Regions from separate parts of the Sulfitobacter sp. PM12 genome, predicted to be linked through region 3. Evidence: riboswitches for the same ligand, from Rfam matches in the RefSeq annotation. Region 3 holds a riboswitch; each other region holds the start of a gene.
What was found. Region 3 has a riboswitch for cobalamin ahead of AADW22_RS07060 (ABC transporter substrate-binding protein). Riboswitches for the same ligand answer to the same signal wherever they lie in the genome.
Positions count from the first base shown of each region.

Region 1 (7,712 bases), 1.5 Mb from region 3:
ATGGTCAGCCGCACCGACGGCTCCGCCGCCAGCGGGTCGAGGTCGTCGAAGTTCGAGATGCGCGAGAGCATGGGGCAGACGATGTGGAACCCCCCGTCGGAGGGGGCGCGCGACAGGTCCACCGCGTCTTCGGCGGGCAGCAGATGCGCGTTGGCAAACCACGGCAATGTGCCGAACCCCGTCCAGCCGGTGCGGCGTTCAATCTCGCGGTAGCCGTCGTCAAAAAGGCTGACATCGCCGCGGAACTTGTTGACCAGAAAGCCGGTGATCATCGCCGCGTCCTTTGGGTCCATCACCACTTGGGTGCCCACGATCTGGGCGATGACGCCGCCACGGTTGATGTCTCCGGCCAAGACAACGGGTACACCTGCGGCGCGGGCAAAGCCCATATTGGCAAGGTCGTTCTGGCGCAGGTTCACCTCAGCCGGGCTGCCGGCGCCTTCGACGATGATCAGATCGGCGCTTTGCCCGAGGATGCCGAAGCTTTCGAGCACGGGAGCCATCAACCCTGCGCGGGCCTTGCTGAAGTCACGCGCTTGCAGGGTGCTATGGCGCTGCCCCTGCACGATCACCTGCGACCCGCTGTCGGTTTCGGGCTTCAGCAGGATGGGGTTCATATGCACCGACAGGGGCCGCCCGCAGGCAATCGCTTGCAGGGCCTGGGCGCGGCCGATCTCTCCGCCGTCCTCGGTGACGGCGGCGTTGTTCGACATGTTCTGCGGCTTGAACGGCGCGACGGAAAGCCCCCGACGCGTGGCCGCGCGGCACAGGCCCGCCACCAGCATGGATTTCCCCACATTCGATCCGGTGCCCTGGATCATGATGGCGCGGGTGGGCATGGCGGGACCTCGTGTTTTTTGTGCAGCCCTTGGTGTCAGCCTGCGGTGATCCCGTCAAGCATCCGCGGGTGCCCCCTGCGCATTGGCCACCATCGGGAAAATCCGCGCAAAGCGGGTTTGACCCCTGCGTTATGACAGGCGCAGCTTGACAGGGGCGGGCAAATGACCAATGCAGGGCGTATGTTGGTTCCTGTCCCAGACAGGCGAAGAGGGAACGCGATACGCATTGATCCAGCCTTGGGTCAGCGCCAAGCGCAGCCGCCCCCGCGACCGTGACCGGAGAGAGCTTTCAACCACTGGCCCGCAGGCTGGGAAGGTGAAGGTTCGCAAGGCAAGCTGCCTTAGATCCGCAAGCCGGGAGACCTGCCAGCATAGTTTGTAACGGGCGAACGGGGTGTTTCGCGACTGGCCTAGAACGCTGTTCGCATGTCGTTCGCTGCTGGCGATCCCCCTTGGCCCATCGACGTATGAGGCAAGATATGACCACCACGGATCAACCGGTCACCGTCACCATCTGCACCACCTGTCGCGCAGGTCAGATCACCGCCGAGGACGCGCCGCGCCCCGGGCAACAGCTGTTTGACGCGCTGTCGGGGCATCTGCCCGACGGTGTGCAGCTGCGCGGAGCCGAATGTCTGTCGGCCTGTTCGCGGGGCTGTTCGATGGTCCTGTCGGGTGGCCCGTCGCGCTGGACTTATGTGTACGGCGATCTCGACACTGACGCGCATTTGTCCGATATCGTGAAGGGCGTCTCTGCCTATGCCCAGACCTCTGATGGCGTGGTGCCCTGGCGCGAACGCCCCGTGGTCTTCCGCAAACAATCCATCGCCCGCATTCCCCCACAGGAGCCTACCGAATGACCAACCTTACCAAAATCCCCGTTACCGTGATCACCGGCTTTCTGGGCGCTGGCAAAACCACCTTTATCCGTCACCTGATGGAGAACGCGGGCTCCAAGCGTCTGGCCGTGCTGGTCAATGAATTCGGCACCGCCGGTGTGGATGGCGACATCCTGAAATCCTGCGCGATTGACAATTGCCCCGCCGAGAACATCGTCGAGCTGGCAAACGGCTGTATCTGCTGCACCGTGGCCGATGACTTTATCCCCACCATCGAAGCCCTGATGGCCCTGCCCGAAACGCCTGATCACATCCTGATCGAGACGTCGGGGCTGGCGCTGCCCAAACCCTTGCTCAAGGCGTTTGACTGGCCAGCGATCCGGTCGCGCATCACCGTGGACGGCGTGATCACCCTGGCCGATGCCGAAGCCGTGGTCAGCGGGCAGTTCGCCCCCGATCTGGAGGCCGTGGCCGCGCAACGCGATGCTGACGACAGTCTGGACCATGAAACGCCTTTGTCCGAAGTCTTCGAGGACCAGATCGCCTGCGCCGACATCGTGCTGCTGTCCAAGGCCGATCTGGCGGGCCCCGACGGGGTAGAGGCCGCGCGCAAGGTGATCGAGGCGCATGCGCCGCGCAAGCTGCCGATCATTCCGATGACCGAAGGCGTGATCGACCCCCGCGTTGTGCTGGGTCTGGAAGCCGCCGCCGAAGATGACATCGACGCGCGCCCCAGCCACCACGACGGGCATGACGATCACGAACATGACGACTTTGAAAGCGTGGTGATCGACATGGGCGAAGTCGCCGATGTCGCCACGCTTGAGGCTGCCGTGTTGCGCTTGGCGCGCGAACAGAAAATCCTGCGCGTCAAAGGCTATATCGCCGTTCAGGACAAACCGATGCGTCTGCTGGTGCAGGCCGTGGGCGAACGCGTGCGCAGCCAGTTCGACCGCCCTTGGGGGGACATGCCGCGCCGCAGCCAGCTGGTTGTGATCGCGGAACATGATCACGTGAACGAAGCCGCGATCCGCGCGGTGCTGGAGGGCTAAGCCGCCATGCATGTCGTCTTTCGCGAAAGCCACGGACTGGACCAAAGCGATCTGCCCCAAGACCTAGGGCAGACGCCGGCGGATCTGGTGGTGCTGTCTTTTTCGGACAGTGATCTGGGGGCTTTCGCGGCGGGCTGGCATCGTGCGGAAGGGGGCTTGCCGTCGTTGCGGCTGGCCAATCTGGTCGCGCTGAAACATCCGTTGTCGGTCGATACCTATGCCGAACAGACCCTTGCGGGGGCCAAGGCGGTATTGGTGCGGCTGATCGGGGGCGAAAGCTATTGGCCTTACGGGCTTGCGACCTTGCAGGATATGGCGCGCAAACAGCAGATCGCGCTGGCGGTGCTGCCTGCGGACGGCCAACCCGACCCACGGCTCGACGCGCTGTCGACGCTGCCGCATTCGACGTTAAGACGCTTGCAACATCTGTGCGATACGGGCGGCGCGGTGGCTGCGCAGGCGGCACTGGCGCAGCTGTCGCTGGCCGCGGGGCTTTACGCGGGGCCGGCCAAAGGGGCCAAGACCGTGCCCGAGGCGGGGTTCTACCGCCCCCACACCGGCGTGATCCCCGCGCCGGAACCCTCCGACAAGCCGCGCGCGATTGTGACCTTCTACCGGTCCTATTTGACGGCTGCCGATACCGATCCTGTGGATGCGCTGATCACCGCACTCGACGCGCGTGGCTTTGACGCCGTGGGGCTCTTCGCGCCCAGCCTCAAGGGAGACACCGCGCCGTGGATCGCGCAGCAGATCGCCCGGCTTGATCCGGCGGTGATCGTGAACGCCACCGCTTTCTCCGCCCAGCGCGGGCCGGATGAACCATCCGTTCTGGGCGCATCAGATTGCCCCGTGGTTCAGGTCGCCCTATCGACCGCGCGTCGGCGCGATTGGGCCGGATCAGAGCGCGGGCTGTCGCCTACCGATCTGGCGATGCATGTCGTCTTGCCCGAGGTGGATGGCCGTCTGTTCGGCGGTGTCGTCAGCTTTAAACAGCCCGGCAAACGGGACGAGGCGCTGCAATACAGCCGTTTCGCCCATCGCGCCGACGCGAACCGCGTGGATTTCATCGCCGATCGCGTGCAGCGCTTGCACCAGCTACGGGTGCAAGACAACGCGGCAAAGTCTGTGGGTGTGGTGCTGTCCACCTACCCCGGCAAAGACTGGAACATGGCCCATGCGCTGGGGCTGGATGCGCTGGCTTCGTTGCGGGAGATGACGGCCCAGCTGGCGGCGCAGGGCTATGACGTGGAGGCGGGGGATTTTACCGATACGCAAACGGTTGCCAGCCGTCTGGGCACCGAAACGCTCCGCTGGCCGCTGGCAGAGTATGCGGCCGCGCTTGCAAAGCTGCCACAGGCGTTGCGCGATGACCTGACCGAAAGCTGGGGCGCGCCGCAGGATGATCCGCTGTTTCACGACGGGGCGTTCTGTTTTCCGGCGCTGCGCAGTGGCAAGCTGCTGGTCGCCTTGCAGCCCGAACGCGGGGCGCTGGCCGAACGGGATGATGACTATCACGACCTGAGCCGCACGCCGCGCCCGGGCTATGTCGCCTTCTATCTGTGGCTGCAACAGCAGGCGGATGCGATGGTGCATGTCGGGGCCCATGGCACGCTGGAATGGCTGCCGGGCAAATCCGTCGCCCTGTCTGACGCCTGCTGGCCCGAGGCGCTGATCGGCCCGATGCCGGTGATCTATCCCTTTATCGTCAATGACCCCGGCGAGGCCGCGCAGGCCAAACGCCGTATCGGGGCCGTGACCGTGGGCCATATGCCGCCCCCTTTGGTGACATCGAAACTGCCCGATGCATTCGGACGGTTGGAACGGCTGCTGGATGAATACTCGACCGCGGACGGGCTGGACCCTGCGCGGCGCGACCGGCTGATCGCGGACATCCGAGCCGAGGCGCAGGGCCGCGGGGTTGAACAGGACCTCGGCCTTGATGCCAGCGCCAGCGCGGCAGAGGCGTTGACCCGCATCGACCGCTTCGTCTGCGACATCAAGGAAACGCAATATGGCGACGGGCTGCATGTCTTTGGCGCAGGCGATCATGGGACGGGTGAGATCGACGGGCTGATCGCGGCGCTTTCGGCGCGGTTTGTGCCCCCTGGCCCGTCGGGATCACCCTATCGCGGGCGCAGCGATGTGCGGCCCACGGGGCGCAACCTGTTTACCACCGATCCACGGGCCGTGCCCTCGCGTGCGGCCTATACCCAAGGGGTGAAGCTGGCCGAGGAATTGTTGCGCAAGCATTTGCAGGATCACGGCGACTGGCCCAAGGGGTTGGTCATGGACATGTGGGGCTCTGCCACCATCCGCACGGCGGGCGAGGAGTTTGCCATGGCGCTGCATCTGGCGGGTCTGTCCCCCCGCTGGGATGACGGCAGCGACCGTGTGAGCGGTTTCGACATTCTGCCGCTTGCGCTGTTGAACCGTCCGCGCATTGACGTGACCCTGCGGGTGTCGGGCCTGTTCCGCGATATGTTCCCCGGTCTGGCGCAGCTGTTCGAGACGGCAATTGCCAAGCTGGCCGAGCGTCCCGAAACGGCTGCTGATAACCCCTATCTGGTGCAGACCCCCCGTGTCTTTGGCCCGCGCCCGGGATCCTATGGTTTGGGGATCGGCACTGCGATGGACGACTATTCCGACGAGGCGCGCACAGCGGCGGGCGAGGCGTGGCTGGCTGCGTCGTCCTACGCGATCGACGCGCGCGGAGAGATCACCTATGCCCGCGACGCGCTTGAGACGCAGCTGACGCGGGCCGATAGTTTCGTGCACCTGCAAGACCTGCCCGAGACCGATCTGCTGATGGCAGAGGATTACGCCGCACACGAGGCCGGCTTTGCCGCCGCGATGCAGCGTTTGGGCAAGGGCGGGGCTGCCGCGCTGTACCATCTGGATGCCACCCGCCCCGACCTGCCTCGTGCCCGCACCCTGACCGAGGAGCTCGCTCGTGTGGTGCGCGCCCGTGCCGCCAACCCCGATTGGGCCACAGGCATGATGGCGCATGGTTTCCGCGGTGCCGCCGAGATTGCCGCGACGCTGGATCACCTTGCCGCCTTTGCGCATCTGGCGGGCGTTGTGCCGGACCATCTGTTCGACGCCATGTTCGATGCGACACTGGGGCGCGATGATCTGGTCGACTTTATGCAGGACGCCAACCCACAAGCGCTTGCTGCGTTGCGCGCGCGGTTTGATGCGTTGCACCGGGCGGGGCTTTGGACATCGCGCCGCAACTCTGTCCTTGCCGAATTAGGCACCCCCGCATGAGCGCGCCGCAGGTCTTTGGCTGGTGCCCCGGTGCGCTGCGGCCGATGATGTCGGGCGACGGGCTGGTGGTGCGGCTGCGTGTGCCGATGGGGCGGCTGAGCCCTGTCCAAATCCGCCGCGTTGCCACGCTGGCGCGCACCCATGGCAACGGGATGATCGACCTGTCGGCCCGCGCGAACCTGCAACTGCGCGGGGTGACAACGGATAGCCATGCCGCATTGGTCGACGGGCTGCGCGAGATTGGCCTTGTCGATGCCGATCTGGCGGCAGAGGCGCGGCGCAATATCACCGTGACGCCGTTCTGGCAGGATGGGGACGACAGCCACCGCGTGGCGCAAGCACTGGCCCATGCGCTTTCCAGCGAAGACGCGCCCGACCTGCCCAGCAAGTTCGGCTTTGCGATCGATTGCGGAGCGCGGCCTGTGCTGACGCGCACCTCTGCCGATATCCGGATCGAACGTAGTGCTGCTGGCCTGATCTGCCGGGCGGACGGGGCAGAGGTGGGCCAACTGGTATGCGTCGAGACTGCCGCAGATGCCGCACTGACGCTGGCCCGCTGGTTTCTGGACACCGGTGGCGTGACCGACGGAAGGGGGCGCATGGCGGCGCATATCGCGACGCGGGGGGCTCCGGTGGGCTCTGATACCGCCCCCCTGCCCGCTGCGCCCGTCCCTGAGCCCGGTGTGACCCCGCAAGGCACACTTCTCGGGTTTGCATTTGGCCAGACCACGGCGGAAAGCTTTGCGCAGCTGGCGGAGCTTGGCGCCCTGCGGCTGACCCCTTGGCGCATGGTGTTGATGGAAGGGGGCACCCCATCAGCTCCGCTGCCCGATTTCATCACCGACGCCCGCGATCCGCGCCGCCGTGTGCAGGTCTGCACCGGTGCCCCCGGCTGCCGTCAGGCTTTGTCGGACACCCGCGATGCCGCCCGCGCCATTGCCGCGCATCTCTCGCCAGACAGCGACGACACGATCCATATCTCGGGCTGTGCCAAAGGCTGCGCCCATCCCGCCCCTGCCCCCGTCACGCTGACCGCCAGCCATGACGGGCATTTCACCCTTATCCGCCACGGGCGCGCAGGCGATCCGCCGCAAAGCGCGCCCCTGACAGTGACCCAAATTCAAGACAGGAGGCTTTGAGTGCCCCACACCTACGAGACCAACGGTGCCGCGATCTATCTGGAAAGCTTTGCCACCATCCGCGCCGAGGCCGATCTGGCGCGGTTCACCCCCGATGAAGAGCGTGTCGCCGTTCGGATGATCCACGCCGCCGGTCTGGTCGGGCTGGAAAAGCACGTACAGTTTTCTGAAAACATGGCGCAGATTGCACGGGCGGCGCTGGCGGACGGTGCGCCGATCCTGTGTGATGCGCATATGGTGTCCGAAGGAATCACCCGCACGCGTCTGCCCGCTGACAACCAGATCATCTGCACCCTGCGCGACCCCAAGGTGCCAGAGCTGGCGCAGCAGATGGGCAACACACGCTCTGCCGCAGCGCTTGAACTGTGGCGGCCACATCTGGCAGGGGCTTTGGTGGCGATCGGCAACGCGCCCACGGCGCTGTTCCACCTGCTCAATATGCTCGAAGATCCCGACTGCCCGCGCCCTGCGGCCATCATCGGCTGCCCCGTCGGCTTTGTCGGCGCGGCGGAATCGAAAGAGGCGTTGATGCAGGATTTGCCCGTGCCGTCGATGATCGTGCAGGGGCGTTTGGGC
Region 1 is NZ_CP151529.1:2,975,307-2,983,018, forward strand. Features, by position in the region: gene AADW22_RS14710 (cobyric acid synthase) at 1-839, opposite strand, end outside; cobalamin riboswitch at 1,007-1,225, shown strand; gene AADW22_RS14715 (DUF1636 domain-containing protein) at 1,319-1,699, shown strand; gene cobW (cobalamin biosynthesis protein CobW) at 1,696-2,730, shown strand; gene cobN (cobaltochelatase subunit CobN) at 2,737-5,997, shown strand; gene cobG (precorrin-3B synthase) at 5,994-7,136, shown strand; gene AADW22_RS14735 (precorrin-8X methylmutase) at 7,137-7,712, shown strand, end outside.
Region 1: linked by a shared signal. The riboswitch ahead of AADW22_RS14715 (DUF1636 domain-containing protein) and the one ahead of AADW22_RS07060 (ABC transporter substrate-binding protein) in region 3 are both predicted to bind cobalamin.

Region 2 (7,712 bases), 420 kb from region 3:
ATCGCATGCGGGGTGGCTAGACGTTTCCATAAACCTGATTGAAATTATAGGGTATGTCAATCCGACAGTTTTAGTCGGAATACTTAGGGCGCATTTTTGTTTGTCTGTGTCGTGCAAAAGAATACCCCCCGCAGCACGGGGCGGCGGGGGGGTATAAGGCGCTTTGACCGGCAAAGCACAAACGTCGGTTAGGGGTGCGTTATTGCGTCTTCATCTCGGCGCGCAGGCCGCGGAAGATTGCGTAGCACAGGAACAGCAGCACCACAGTAAAGGGCAATCCGGTAGAGATAACCATCGACTGAAGCGACTTGAGCCCGCCTGCAGACAGCAGCAGCACAATCGCTACGGCACCTTCGAAGATGCACCAGAACACGCGCTGTGGCGCAGGTGCGTCGACCTTGCCGCCTGCCGTGATCGTATCGATCACCAGCGAGCCGGAGTCAGACGAGGTCACGAAGAACACGATGACCAAGACGATACCGATCAGCGATGTGATCCCGGCAAGTGGCAGCGCATCCAGCATGGCGAACAGCTGGCGTGGCAGCTCGGCTTCTTGCGCGGCTGTGTAGCCGTCGCTGATCACCTGATCGATTGCCATGCCACCAAAGACGCTCATCCACAGGACGCAAACAAGGCTCGGGATCAGCAGGACGCAGGTCAGGAACTCGCGGACCGAACGGCCACGGCTTACGCGGGCGATGAACATGCCGACGAAAGGGGACCAGCTGATCCACCATGCCCAGTAGAACGATGTCCAGCCCTGCATAAAGTTCACGTCTTCACGGCCGATCGGATTGGACAGACCTGGCAGATATTCCACATAGGCCAGCAGCGATGACCCGAAGGTCGACAGGATCGCCAGCGTCGGTCCGACCAACAGCACGAAGGCCAACAGCAAAAACGCCAGACCCATGTTGATCTCTGACAGGACTTTGACACCGCCATCAAGGCCGCGCAGCACGGATACGGTCGCAATCGCGGTGATGCCGGTGATCAGCAGAACCTGAGTTGTGGGGCCAACCGCCACACCAAAGAGCTCGTTCAAGCCCGCGTTGGCTTGCGTGGCACCCAGACCAAGCGATGTCGCCAGACCAAAGAGCGTTGCAAATACGGCGAGAATGTCGATCACGTGACCGGGCCAGCCCCAGACGCGTTCCCCCAGGATCGGGTAAAAGGCAGAGCGGATGGTCAGGGGAAGACCCTTGTTATAGCTGAACAGCGCCAGCGCCAGACCAACAACGGCATAGATCGCCCAAGGGTGCAGGCCCCAGTGGTAGATCGTGGCCGCCATACCCAAACGCACCGCTTCGGCCTGATCGCCCGCTGCCGCGCCCAAAGGTGCCCAATCGGTGCGCAGGCCGTCTTCGCCAACAGCTGTGCCACCCATGGAGCTCGAGAAATGCGATAGCGGTTCAGAGACGCCATAGAACATCAGACCGATGCCCATGCCCGCCGCGAACAGCATCGAGAACCATCCAAGGTAGGTATAGTCGGGGCTTGCTTCGGCCCCGCCAAGACGCACACGGCCCAAAGGCGTGACGATCAGGAACAGGCAGAACAGCACAAAAATGTTGCCGGCAGAGATAAAGAACCAGTCAAAGCCCTTTGTCACCGACGAAAACAGCCATGTGAACAGCGCGCCAGACTGTTCGGGCAGCGCGAGTGTATAGAATACAAAGGCAACAATACACACACCCGAGATCGCGAAGACCGGGTTGTGAATGTCGAAGCCGAAGGGCCCCACGCTGCCTTCTTTGTTGTCTTGGCCGATCTCGTAATCCGTGTCGATTACGGCAGCGGCCCCGTCGGGTGTCGGGATACCCGGCGACGTTTCATCTGTCATTAGATGCTCTCCATTTTATGTATTTGCGACTAATCATAGCGCAACTCCGACAAAACGACCACCGCTGCGCGGGAATTAAGTAAATGAATATCATGGCTTAGCCCCCGGATGCGGGCTTGACGCCCCGTTTGCGGGTCGCGGGCTATGCGTTTTTTCCGTGGTTTACCGCGAATCCCCTCTTTGGATTCGGGTGAAACACCGGGGCGGATCCGCGTGCCTCAACGCCCAAGCCCGTCTGAACGGAGGGGGCAACCGCACCGCGGGATAGCGCCCTATCCCAAAAGATATGCCGTCCTATCCGTCCATGGCCCCGACCCACCTGCTTGCGCAAATGAAAGCGCGGGCGTCTGCGGTCACCATGGTCCCATGACAAATTTTTTCATCATGGGGGATGATATGAAAGTTACTTGCACACTACCAATTATCGCAACCGCGGCACTTCTGGCCGCTACCACTGTCAGCGCCGAAGGGTTCAGCCTGTCCGGTGCGCGCTCTGCCATGCAAAGCGACATCTCGTTCAACGTCATGCAATCCGCAGGGCAGGGTCAGATCAAGCTGCGCCATAAGGTCCAGCCCAAAGCGCAGGTCCGGTCCAAAACCGTGAGCAGCCGCAGCCGGTCTTTCCAAGAGCTCAGCGGGGTCAGCACGGCCGCGGACCTCAAAAGCCTCATCGCTTGGGCCGAGGCGGGTCCGAAGGGCTATGACGCCGTGCAATACGGGGCCAAACGGCTGCCGCCACAGCGTCCGACGCAAATGACCATCGGCGAGATCTACCGCTGGATCGACCGCACGCCGGGCCAACCGCATGCCATCGGTCGATACCAATTCATTCCATCCACGCTGCGCAGTCTGGTGCGACAGGCGGGGCTAAGCAAGAATGACCGCTTTACCTCGGCCGTGCAGGATGGGCTGGCGGATATCCTTTTGGTCGATGCGGGATTTAACGCGTTCAAGAAAGGCAAGATCAGCCGCCACCGCTTTATGGAAAACCTCGCACGTATCTGGGCCGGTTTCCCGACCTCTAACGGGCGGTCCTATTATCACGGCTATGCGGGCAACAAGGCCGTCATCTCGTGGAACGAGTTCGACGCCGTAATGAAGAAGATTTTCGCAACCAAACGCGGCTGATCCCCGCGTTAGGGCTTGTTCCGGGCGGACAGCCGTGGCCCAATGGCCGGGTCTGGTGTCCGCCTCGCGGAAGAATCGGGAAGCTGGTGAAACTCCGGCACGTGCCCAACGCTGTAATGGGGATGGTTTGCGCATAGGCCACTGGAATATTCCGGGAAGGCGCGCGGACCAAACGACCCTAAGTCAGAAGACCGGCCAGACAGTACAGCTTGCCCCGCATGGACAGCGGGATTGGCGCATAAACGTATTGTTGGGGACTGAACAATGCCGATACCCTCTGCGCTGGCACCCGCCGCGCCTTTTTCAGATACTGAACGCGACGCCGTCTACAAGGCGATCTTCACCCGCCGCGATGTACGTGATCAGTTTTTACCCGATCCAGTGGCCGAGGATATGTTGCACCGCATACTGACCGCCGCGCATCACGCACCGTCCGTCGGGTTGTCACAGCCGTGGAATTTCATCGTCATCCGCGATCAGGCCGCACGCGATCAGGTCTGGCAAGCCTTCAACCGCGCCAACGAGGAAGCCGCCCAGATGTTCGAGGGCGACCGCCAGACAACCTACAGGTCGCTGAAGCTCGAAGGTATCCGCAAGGCGCCGGTCAATATCTGCGTGACATGTGACCGCAGCCGTGGCGGCAGGGTCGTGCTGGGGCGCACCCATAATCAAAGCATGGATTTGTATAGCACCGTCTGCGCGATCCAGAACCTCTGGCTTGCCGCCCGCGCCGAGGGCATCGGGATGGGCTGGGTCAGCGTGTTCCGCGATGCCGATCTGCGTGACCTGCTGAATATCCCCGACCGGATAGAGATCGTCGGCTACCTCTGTCTAGGGCACGTGGACGAGCTTTACCAGACGCCCGAACTCGAGGTGAAAGGCTGGAGCAAACGGCTCCCCGTGGACGAGATGATCTTTGACGGTACGTGGCAGGGCGACCCGTAGTCCCCGCCCGTCCCGCTCACGTTGCCACCTCCCGCAATGCGGGTAATTTGCGCGGTCAGCGGAACTATGCCGGTTCCCTGACGTTGCCTTTGTGAAGCCAGTGCATCCCGCGTCTGGCACGCAAAGAGGAAGTATTCAAAATGGGCGGTATCATTTATCTCGTTGGTCTTGTGGTCGTGGTTATGGCGGTGCTGTCGCTGGTCGGCTTGGCGTAATCAAACGCCGGGGAGGCATTTACATGAACACGACACTTACTGAAAAAACTGCCGATGGATCCTATGTCGACTGGCCCGCAATTTTCGCGGGCACTGTTGTCGCTGTGGCGATCGGCCTTTTGCTGACCACCTTCGGCGCGGCACTTGGCCTGTCGTCGATCACGCTGGACGGAACTGACAATTCATCGACGCTTGAACTGGTGCTGACCGCGCTGTGGATGGTGATCACGCTCGTCGCCTCCTATCTGGCCGGTGGTTATATCGCGGGCCGCATGCGCCGCCGCGTCGAAAGCGCTACGGATGATGAAGTCACTGCACGTGACGGGATCAACGGTCTGGTTGTTTGGGGCCTCGGCTCTGTGATCACCGCCGTGATGCTATCCAGCGCGCTGAGCTTTGCAGCCAATACCGCGGGCAATGTCGCAGCGGGTGCGGGCAAAGCGGCTGGTACGGTCGTCGAAGCTGCGGGCTCTGCCGTGGGAGGTGCTGCCTCCGGACTGGCCGATGCGGCGGGTGCTGCAATCCCGGATGAGGCCAAGAATGATCCGACAGATTACCTGTCGAACCAGCTTTTGCGCCCCAATCAGGTCGACCCGCTGACAGCCGATCCCGAGCAATTGGCAGAGCAGACCGCCAGCATCGTCGCGAATATCTACCGCACGGGTGAGGTCAGCGAGGAAGACCGGACCTATCTTGCCGGCGCTGTTGCTGCACGCACCGATCTGACCCAGGCCCAGGCGAAAGAGCGTGTGGATCAGATCGTGACCCAAGCGCAAGAAGCACGTCAGGAAGTCGAAGACGCTGTAGCCGCTGCCAAGGCCGAGGCTGAACAGGCCGCAGCAGAGGCGAAAGAAGCAGCGGTTGAAGCTGCGCAAACCGCACGTAACGCCGGTATCCTGACCGCCTTTGTACTGGCCGCCGCGTCGCTGATTGCCGGTGTGGCATCCGTTGCAGGGTCGGTCCATGGGGGCCGCCACCGCGATCAGGGCCGTCTGTTTGCCGGTCTGACATATCGCGGCTAAATTGCTTCACGTGAAAATCAAAACCCCGGCGGCGCAAGCGGTCGGGGTTTTCTTCTGCCATCGTGATTCGGGATGTTTCGGGGCAGGGGACGCTGCGACGACTTCAGGCGCATCCATGGCACATGCCAAAACCGCAACGCCAGATAAATAAGGCATCAGGGCAAAGCGATATGTTTAAAGGGGGGATCTGGTGCTGAAGGGGAGGATTGAACTCCCGACCTCGTCATTACCAATGACGCGCTCTACCACTGAGCTACTCCAGCACTGTGGGCGGGTGATTAGACCCATTCGCAATATGGTGCAAGCGTAATCTGGACCATATCGGTCCGCTGCGCTAGACAATCGACATGTCAAAGGATACCGCCCCACAAAAGCCGCCAAAACCCAATGTATTGCGGGAAGACAGGCTGAAAGCCGCGCTGAAAGCCAATATGGGCCGACGCAAGGCGCAAGCGCGTGCGCGCAGCGACAAAAGCCAAAGCGACGACACGCAAAATAATAACGCGCAGACAGATAACGGGCCGACCGGCCAAACCAAGGAAGGCTGAAGGATGGATTCGATTGTGGTCAAAGGCGGCGGTGCGCTGTCGGGACAAATTCCGATTGCGGGGGCCAAGAACGCCTGTCTGACGCTTATGCCCGCGACCCTGCTGTCCGAAGAGCCGCTGACGCTGACCAACGCGCCACGCCTGTCCGACATCCGCACCATGACCGAATTGCTGCGGTCCCTTGGGGCAGAGGTGACATCGATGCAGGACGGTCAGGTTCTGGCGATGTCCTGCCATGGCGAGATCAACACGCGCGCCGAATATGACATCGTGCGCAAGATGCGCGCGTCGAACCTTGTGCTAGGGCCGCTGCTGGCCCGCGAAGGGCACGCGCAGGTATCACTGCCGGGCGGCTGCGCGATTGGTGCGCGTCCGATGGATATTCACACCGATGGTCTGGCCCTGATGGGCGCAGAGATCGACTTGCGTGACGGTTATCTGCACGCCAAGGCGCAAGGCGGGGCCTTGAAAGGTGCGGTCATCGACTTCCCCTTTGCCTCTGTCGGCGCGACCGAGAACATCATGATGGCCGCGACCTTGGCCAAGGGCACGACGGTGATCAACAACGCCGCGCGCGAGCCCGAGATCGTGGATCTCGCGGATTGTTTGCGTGCTATGGGCGCGCAGATCGAAGGCGACGGCACCAGCCGGATCGAGATTCAGGGCGTTGACCGCCTGCATGGGGCGACCCACCGTGTTGTGACCGACCGGATCGAACTGGGCACCTATATGCTCGCCCCTGCGATGTGCGGTGGCGAGGTTGAATTGCTGGGCGGGCGCATCGACCTGCTGTCGGCTTTCTGCGAAAAGCTTGACGCGGCAGGGATCGACGTGACCGAGACGGACAAAGGTCTGAAAGTCGCGCGGCGCAATGGCGTGATCAACGCGGTGAATGTCACGACTGAACCTTTCCCCGGTTTCCCCACCGACCTGCAAGCCCAGATGATGGCGCTGCTGTGTACGGCGGACGGTACCTCGGTGCTGGAAGAGAAAATCTTCGAGAACCGCTTTATGCACGCGCCCGAGCTGATCCGCATGGGGGCCGATATCGAGGTCCACGGCGGCACCGCGACGGTGCACGGCGTCAAAAAGCTGAAAGGTGCGCCGGTGATGGCGACCGATCTGCGCGCATCGATTTCCCTGATCCTTGCCGGTATGGCCGCCGAAGGCGAAACGCGCGTCAGCCGTGTCTACCATCTGGATCGCGGGTACGAACATGTGGTGGCGAAACTGCGCGGCGTGGGCGCAAATATTGAACGGATCAAAGACCAATGACCGAAGATGCACGTTTCGAAGACGGGCGCGAAGCCCCGCTGAACCTCGGCGCGCTGGATGCCGATGACCTCAAGGTGATCTCCTCGCTTGCGCAGGATGCTGTGTTTCCGGGATCGGAAATGCGCTGGCTGCAAAAAGAAGGGCGCTTTGCCCTGCTGCTGAACCGCGTGCGGTGGGAAGACGCGGGCAAATCGCGCCACGCCCCGGAACGCGTGCAAACAATCTTGATGTTCAGCAACGTGCAGCGCGTGTCCAGCCAAGGCGTGAACAAGGGGGATGCGGATACCATCCTGTCGCTGTTGCAGATCGAGTTCACCGAAACCGATGCGCCCTCGGGCGACGTGCTGCTGACCCTCGCGGGGGACGGCGTGATCCGGCTGACGGTCGAAGCGCTGGATGTGACCTTGAAGGACGTGACGCGCCCCTATGTGGCCCCGTCGCGCAAGCTGCCGGAACATCCGGCATAAGCGTTCTTCCACATTCTGTGCCGTGCGGGTCGCCCGCGTGGCATCCCTTCAAAGCCCATTGCACGTTGCAAAGGACATCCGATGCCCCAATTCCTAGACTTCGATCAGCCCGATTTCGAACAGGCGTTCACCGCGCTGCTCTCTGCCAAACGTGAAGACAGCCCCGACGTGGACGACACGGTGGCCAAGATCATCGCGCAGGTGCGGTCCAAGGGCGATGCCGCTGTGATCGAGCTGACCCAGAAGTTCGACCGCATCGCGCTGACCCC
Region 2 is NZ_CP151529.1:1,054,412-1,062,123, forward strand. Features, by position in the region: gene AADW22_RS05070 (BCCT family transporter) at 200-1,843, opposite strand; gene AADW22_RS05075 (hypothetical protein) at 2,210-2,971, shown strand; cobalamin riboswitch at 3,008-3,186, shown strand; gene bluB (5,6-dimethylbenzimidazole synthase) at 3,236-3,916, shown strand; gene AADW22_RS05085 (hypothetical protein) at 4,155-5,153, shown strand; tRNA gene AADW22_RS05090 (tRNA-Thr) at 5,342-5,416, opposite strand; gene AADW22_RS05095 (hypothetical protein) at 5,501-5,701, shown strand; gene murA (UDP-N-acetylglucosamine 1-carboxyvinyltransferase) at 5,705-6,976, shown strand; gene AADW22_RS05105 (DUF2948 family protein) at 6,973-7,443, shown strand; gene hisD (histidinol dehydrogenase) at 7,525-7,712, shown strand, end outside.
Region 2: linked by a shared signal. The riboswitch ahead of bluB (5,6-dimethylbenzimidazole synthase) and the one ahead of AADW22_RS07060 (ABC transporter substrate-binding protein) in region 3 are both predicted to bind cobalamin.

Region 3 (7,712 bases):
CCTGACCCGCATGGAAGAGACCGGCAACGGCTATAACTCCCTGTTCGAGGAGGCCGAGGCGCTTGGCTATCTTGAAGCGGACCCGAACCTTGATGTGGGCGGGATTGACGCGGCGCATAAGCTGGCGATCCTGTCGTCGATCGCCTTTGGCACACAGGTGGATTTCGACGGGATCGAGATCGAAGGCATCCAGCGCGTCAGCATCGACGACATTCAGGCTGCCGCGAATATGGGATACAAGATCAAGCTTCTCGGCGTCGCGCAAATGACCGGCCGCGGGCTGGAACAGCGCATGCAGCCCTGCCTTGTGCCCGACAGCTCTCCGCTGGGGCAACTCGCGGGCGGGACCAATATGATCGTGCTGGAAGGCGATGCGATCGGGCAGATCGTCCTGCGCGGCCCCGGTGCCGGTGAAGGCCCCACCGCCAGCGCTGTATTGTCGGACATCTGCGATATCGCACGCGGCTGGCATGGCCCGGTCTTTGGCCAGAAGGCGGCAACGCTCGCCTCGGCCACCGCGGCCCTGTCGCAGCGCCCCGCCGCCTTCTATCTGCGCATGGGCCTGCTGGACAAACCCGGTGCCCTGGCCAAAGTCGCCACCGTGCTGGGAGAGGCCGGGATCAGCATCGACCGCATGCGCCAGACCGAACACCGCAGCGATCAGGCCCCCGTCTTGATCGTCACCCATAAATGCAGCCGCACCGCGCTGGACGAGGCTCTGGCCGCGATGGCGAAAACCGGTGTGTTGGCAAGCGATCCTGTGGCGCTGCGGATCGAGGATCTGTAACCCCGAGGGGCGCGGCCGCCCCCCTGCCCTGCCCATTGTGGGGAGGATGGGACGGATGCCTTCGGCGAGGATTTTTGACCATTTGGAAGGGGGAGATGCATGAGCTTTCTAGGTGTTGATGCGTCTTTAACGGGGCGTCGCTGGGTTGGCCCCGGTGTCGAGGTGGAACGCGCGACCGAAGTTCTGGTGCAGCAGACCAGCCTGCCGCTGGCCCTGTGTCAGGTGCTGGCGCGGCGCGGTGTGGCGGCGGAAGAGGCCGAAGCGTTTCTTGCGCCGTCGTTGCGCGATCTGCTGCCTGACCCGCGTTCCCTGCGCGACATGGAAAAAGCCGCGACGCGTTTTCTTGCTGCGGTCAAAGCACGTCAGCGGATTGCCGTTTTTGCGGATTATGACGTGGATGGTGGCAGCTCTGCCGCGCTGCTGCTGGTCTGGCTGCGCGAGATGGGCTGCGCCGCGACGCTTTATGTACCGGACCGGATCGACGAAGGATATGGCCCCAACGACGCCGCAATGGCCGAACTGGCCGCGGCCCATGATCTGATCGTCTGCGTTGACTGCGGGACCTTGTCTCATGGGCCGGTGGCCGCGGCGGTAGGCGCGGATGTCGTTATTCTGGACCACCACCTGGGCGGAGAGACCCTGCCCGACGCCTTGGCCGTGGTGAACCCCAACCGGCAGGATGAAGACGGTGCCTTGGCGCATCTTTGTGCCGCGGCAGTGGTGTTCTTGATGCTGGTCGAGGCAGGGCGCCAACTGCGCGAAGCGGGCACACACGGGCCTGACCTGATGGCGCTGTTGGATCTGGTGGGGCTGGCCACGGTGGCCGATGTCGCCCCGTTGATCGGCGTGAACCGCGCCTTTGTACGTCAGGGGCTACGCGTCATGGCGCGGCGCGACAGATTGGGGCTTGCCGCCTTGGCCGATGTGGCGCGGATGGATACGGCCCCGGCGGCCTATCATCTTGGGTTTCTGCTTGGCCCGCGGATCAACGCGGGCGGGCGCATCGGGCAAGCGGATCTGGGGGCAAGGCTGCTGGCCTGCGATGATCCCCATGAGGCGCAGTCGCTTGCCGAAAAGCTGGACCTGCTGAACACCGAGCGCCGCGATGTTGAAACCGCCGTTCGCGCCGCCGCGCTGGATCAGGCAGAGGCCCGCGGCTTTGACGCGCCTTTGGTCTGGGCCTCGGGCGCGGGCTGGCATCCGGGCGTGGTGGGCATCGTCGCCTCGCGTTTGAAAGAGGCGTCGAACCGGCCGTCGATCGTGATCGGGTTCGAGGATGGCATCGGCAAAGGCTCTGGCCGCTCTGTCTCGGGGATCGATCTGGGCGCGCCGATCCAGCGGCTGGCAGCCGAGGGGCTACTGATCAAGGGCGGCGGACATAAAATGGCCGCCGGGCTGACCGTGGCCGAAGACAAGCTGGACGCCGCCATGGCGCGGCTGTCAGAGCTACTGGCCAAGCAGGGCGCGCATCTGGCTGGCGCGGCAGACCTGAAGCTGGACGGCATGTTGATGCCCGCCGCCGCGACGGTGGAACTGGCGCAGCAGGTGGAACAGGCAGGCCCCTTCGGGGCCGGTGCCCCTGCCCCGCGATATGCCTTTGCCGACATGCAGATACGCTTTGCCAAGCGGGTGGGTGAAAGCCACCTCAAGATCAGTTTCGGCGACGGCAACAACACCAAAATGGACGCCATCGCCTTTGGTGCATTTGACGGCCCGCTTGGCCCGGCACTGGAAAACCACGGTGGTGCACGGTTCCATCTGGCGGGCCGTCTGGACATCAATACGTGGCGCGGCCGACAGTCTGTGCAGCTGCGTCTGGAAGATGCGGCACCTGCGTAAAAATTTTTCATTTTCTTTCGATTTCTGCTTGCGCGCCTGCGCCGCATTCCTTAGAGAAGCGCTCACAAGCTAAGTGGCCCGTTCGTCTATCGGTTAGGACGTCAGGTTTTCAACCTGAAAAGAGGGGTTCGACTCCCCTACGGGCTGCCACTTGTGCCCTTACCCGACATTCTGAAGACAATGCGCCATGATCTTGGGCGAGATGTGTTTGCCGCTGTTTCTGCGCTGTTTGATCTCGCGCGGCGGACTGGACGGCTAAGCTCTGATGTCTCTGACGGCGGTTTACGCCTCGCCTTTTATATCCACAATCAGAAAACTGAACTCAAAATTAGGTCAATTACATAAATCAGGGCAGTCATTAGATAGGGGGCATCAGACACACTCGAGGATGACCACTATGAAAGCCATGACCCTTACCGCCTACGGTGACGACGCGACGTTCGAAGCTGCCGACCTGCCCAAACTGGCAGAGATTGTGGACGCAGGGGCGCTGAAGCCCTTGCTTGATGACCAGAGATTCGGCCTTGATACGGTGGGCGGGGCCTATGACCGCCTGACCAGCGGGCAAGCCATCGGCAAGGTGGTTGTAGACGTCTGATCATAGCACCAGACTTGTGAAAAGGCGCTGCCAACATACAGACGATGGCAGCCCCTTATTGGCCCATTTCAACCGGAAACTGCTGGGCATCCCCCCATTGGCGCGGGGATTGCCCGTACATCCGCCTGAATTCGCGACTGAATTGCGACGGGCTGACATATCCCACATCGACCGCCGCCTCGTTCACCGACATGCCGCCTGCGATCTTCATCGCCGCATTGTTGAGCCGCATGGATTTGACAAACTGGATCGGGGCCATCGTCGTCACCTGTTTGAACTTGCGATGAAATGCGGCGCGGCTCATCCCGGCGCGGGACGCCATATCATCAATAGAGATCGGCGCGTCCAGGTGAGAGGATACATGCGCGATCGACCGTGCAATCGCATTGCCCGCGCCGAAGGCCTGTCTGGCAAAACTCCCTGCCTCCCCCTTTAGGATCGCGTAGTAAAGCTCGCGCAGCCGTGCCTCGCCAAGAATCGCCGTATCCGCCGGATTGCCACCCAATTGCAGCAAACGCAGCAGCGCGTCGGCAAAGGCATCATCCCAAGCGGCCAGCCTGATCCCCTGCGCGCGCAAACCGCCTTTGACCTCGGGAATCACATTGCCGGTATTTTCCATCTCCATCGACAGTTCTGTCATCATCCGCTTATCGAGCGAAATGATAACCCCGTAGAGCGGGCTTTCGGCAGAGGCGGTCGGCGCGCCGGCCTTCACCGGCATCGACATCGGGCAGCACATATATCGGCTGTCGTCATAGATGTACCTGTGCCCGTCCAGCACAGCCTCTTTCGCCCCGCTGACGATAGCAATAACGCTGGGTTCATAGACCGCCGGCACGCAATGAATCGCCTGCGTGGCCCGAAACAGGCGCACCCCGTCAATGCCGGCTCCCGTCAGCCCCTCTTGGGTCGCGTTGTTCCGGATTAGCTGTCTGATCTGGTCTTTGCTCATGAGGGCAATCTACTGCGTCACATCGGCCTTTCACAAGCGCGTGATACAATCAGGCAAGTATTCGCGACGATCTCGCCTATTTTGAGAGCCAGCCGAGAGCTATTTACCCTTCAACACCAAACACACCGCGCATCGCTGCCGCGCTGACATCGAAAAGGAACATGACGATGAAGGACACGACTTTCGGACCCAAAGGCTGGACACCTGATCGCCTTGGATCGCTCAAGGGGAAAACATATCTCATCACCGGCACGACGGCCGGTGCGGGCTTTCAGGCCACGCGCATCCTGCTGTCCAAGGGGGCAAAAGTCGTCATGCTGAACCGCAACGCCGACAAATCCATCGCCGCGATCAAAACGCTCAAGGACACGTTCGGTGCCAACGCCGAGGTGAGCTTTGTGCGGATGGATCTGTCTGATCTGGCCAGCGTGCGCGCCGCGGCGGAGGAGGTGAAACGCACCGTTCCCCGGATTGACGCGCTGATCTGCAACGCTGCCATCGCGCAGGTGCCGACACAGCAGCTGACCGTTGACGGGTTCGAAAGCCAGCTTGGCACCAACCACTATGGGCACTTCCTGCTGTGCGGGATGCTGTTTGATCGCATTCAGGAAAGTGCGGGCCGGATCGTTGTGGTGTCCAGCCTCGGGTACAACATGGGGATCAAGACGATACAGTTCGACGACATGAACTGGGACAAGAACTATAGCGCCAACGCGGTCTACAGCCAAAGCAAGCTGGCGCAGATGATGTTTGCCTATGAGCTTCAGGACCGGCTGAAAGCCACCGACAGCCGCGTTGAGGTATACGTCTGTCACCCCGGCGCGTCGGCGACCTCGCTGATCAGCACAAGCGGCGGGCTTTTCACACGGGTCACCTGGTGGATGATGAGCAAGACGCCAATGGTGCAATCCGCCGAAAAAGGCGCGTATCCCGAAGTCATGTGCGCGACCGAAGACGGGTTGGCGCAGCGCGCGCTTTATGGCCCGACCGGATGGCTGCAAACCGGAGGGCCCGTTGGCAAAGGCACCCTGAACCCCCATGCCTACGACAAACCCGTGATGGAGAAACTCTGGACCGTCTCCGAAAAAGCGACAGGTTTTCACTGGGAAATCTAAGGGAAACGCGCGCCCTCATCCCGAGCGCGGCGCGCGTTTCACACGGCGATTCCCCCTCGCCATACGCCCCTTGGAATATGGCATCAGAAGATGTGATTTTTTTGCCGTATTTCCCCAATTTCTCATGCGGCTTGCACTTGCGCCCGCCGATGGCTTTGCCTAAAGAAGCGCTCACAAGTTAAGTGGCCCGTTCGTCTATCGGTTAGGACGTCAGGTTTTCAACCTGAAAAGAGGGGTTCGACTCCCCTACGGGCTGCCACTTGGTTTTCCATCCGTTTGTTATTTGCCTCTCGCCCGTTCTGCGGAACCGTGGCCTGCGTTATTTGCCTTTGTCCCGCGATGACGACCGCAAAAACGCAACTTGACGGGTGGGCGGACAACTGTCATCGAAACCGGGTCGGTTTCCTTCGGGAAATAATAGGGAATTCGCCATCCGCGCTTTGGTGTGGATGAACCGGAACTGCCCCCGCAACTGTAGACGGTGAGCTACCTCCATCATGCCACTGGGCCTCAAGGTCCGGGAAGGCGGGGACAGCCGCGATCCGTCAGTCAGGAGACCTGCCGACACTGAACCTGAAACACCGGGCGGGGTTGCTCGGGAGAGGATGATGATGGGACCGGATATTACCTTACGCGCAGACCAAAATGCGCCCGCGCGCCATTTGGCTGGCCCCTTCTCTTTCTATTCAAAGACCCCGGCATCGGACCAACCGGAGCCCTTGATATGAAACCATTTTTTTCGAGCCTGACCCTGATTGCGAGCCTTGCGGGCAGCACCGCGCTTGGCGCAGAGACAGACTATCCGCTGACCATCGACAACTGCGGCCATACGCTCAGCTTTGACGCGGCACCCCAGACCACCGTGACCATCGGGCAATCCACGACAGAGATCCTGTATCTGCTGGGCCAGCAGGACCGGATCGCGGGAACCTCTGTCTGGTTCAGCCCCGTTTTGCCAGAGTTCAAAGACACCAACGATGCGATTGAACGGCTGGCGGATAACGACCCCAGCTTTGAAAGCGTGTTGGGCAAACGCCCCGATCTGGTCACCGTGATGTATGAATGGCACGTCGGCCCCGAAGGTATGGTCGGCACCCGCGACAGCTTTCACGAGGTGGGCGTGCCGACCTATGTGATGCCCACCGATTGCGCGGCCAAGGATAATTCTGTCGGCGCGGACGGCACGCGATCTGAACTGTTCACGACCCAGCAGCTGTATACCAGCATCGAAGAGCTCGCCCTGATCTATAACGCGCAAGACGCCGGTGCCACGCTGCTGGCAGACCTGCAATCGCGTGAGGCAAAGGCGGTCGAGAAAGCCAAATCGCTGAACCTGCCCCAAGGCACCTCGGCGCTGTTCTGGTTCTCGTCGTCCGAGATGGCGGCGGACCCTTATGTCGCAGGTCAACAGGGTGTGCCCGCCTATATGATGGACAAGCTTGGCGTTGAAAACGTCGTGACCTCGGCCGAGGAATGGCCGCTGGTCGGATGGGAGACTCTGGCGAAATCCGACCCGACGTTCATCGTGCTTGCCAAAATGGACCGTCGCCGCTTCCCCGCGGATGACATCGAGAAAAAACGCAGCTTCCTGATGAACGACCCCGTCGCCCGCGAGATGACCGCGGTGAAAGAGGGCCGCATCATCACCATGGACGCCCATGCGATGGACCCGACCGTGCGTGCGATCTATGCGCTGGAAACGATGGCTGACGCGCTGTCCGGTTTCGATCTAGCCGAATGACCGCAATCGACCGCTCTGTGATGCGCAGGCCGCAGTGGCACTGGTGGGTGATCATCCCGCCGGTGCTGCTGGCCACACTGCTGTTTGGTGCGGCCATCGGCGAGGTCTCTATCCCGCCGCTGGTGGTGCTGAAGGTGCTGGCCAACAAGGCGCTGAACGCGGGCTATGCGGTCGACAAGATTGACGAGGGCATCGTGTGGAACTACCGCATGGCGCGGGCCGTGGTGGCAATGTGCTGTGGCGCCGGTCTGGCGCTGTCGGGCGTCGTGTTGCAAGCACTGCTGCGCAATGCGCTGGCGGATCCCTATCTGCTGGGCATCTCTGCGGGGGCGTCCACCGGCGCTGTTGCGGTGACCATCCTCGGGCTGGGGGGTGGTGCCATTTCGCTGTCTATCGGTGCGTTCAGCGGGGCGCTGGTGGCTTTCGCTTTTGTGGCTTTGCTGGCGCAGGCGGCAGGGGGCGGTGTGGGCCTGCGGGCCGCGGGCGTGATCGTGCTGGCCGGTATCGCGGGCAGCCAGATGTTCAACGCCCTGACCGCGCTGATGATCACGAAATCGGCCAATGCCGAACAGGCCCGTGCTATCATGTTCTGGCTTTTGGGGAATATGTCGGGCGTGCGCTGGCCCGATGTACTAAGCGCCCTGCCCGCGGCGATGATCGGGCTGCTGGCCTGTCTGTGG
Region 3 is NZ_CP151529.1:1,477,770-1,485,481, reverse strand. Features, by position in the region: gene AADW22_RS07095 (homoserine dehydrogenase) at 1-787, shown strand, start outside; gene recJ (single-stranded-DNA-specific exonuclease RecJ) at 887-2,626, shown strand; tRNA gene AADW22_RS07085 (tRNA-Glu) at 2,702-2,776, shown strand; gene AADW22_RS07080 (zinc-binding dehydrogenase) at 2,892-3,224, shown strand; gene AADW22_RS07075 (AraC family transcriptional regulator N-terminal domain-containing protein) at 3,280-4,176, opposite strand; gene AADW22_RS07070 (SDR family oxidoreductase) at 4,344-5,291, shown strand; tRNA gene AADW22_RS07065 (tRNA-Glu) at 5,476-5,550, shown strand; cobalamin riboswitch at 5,673-5,872, shown strand; gene AADW22_RS07060 (ABC transporter substrate-binding protein) at 6,016-7,032, shown strand; gene AADW22_RS07055 (FecCD family ABC transporter permease) at 7,053-7,712, shown strand, end outside.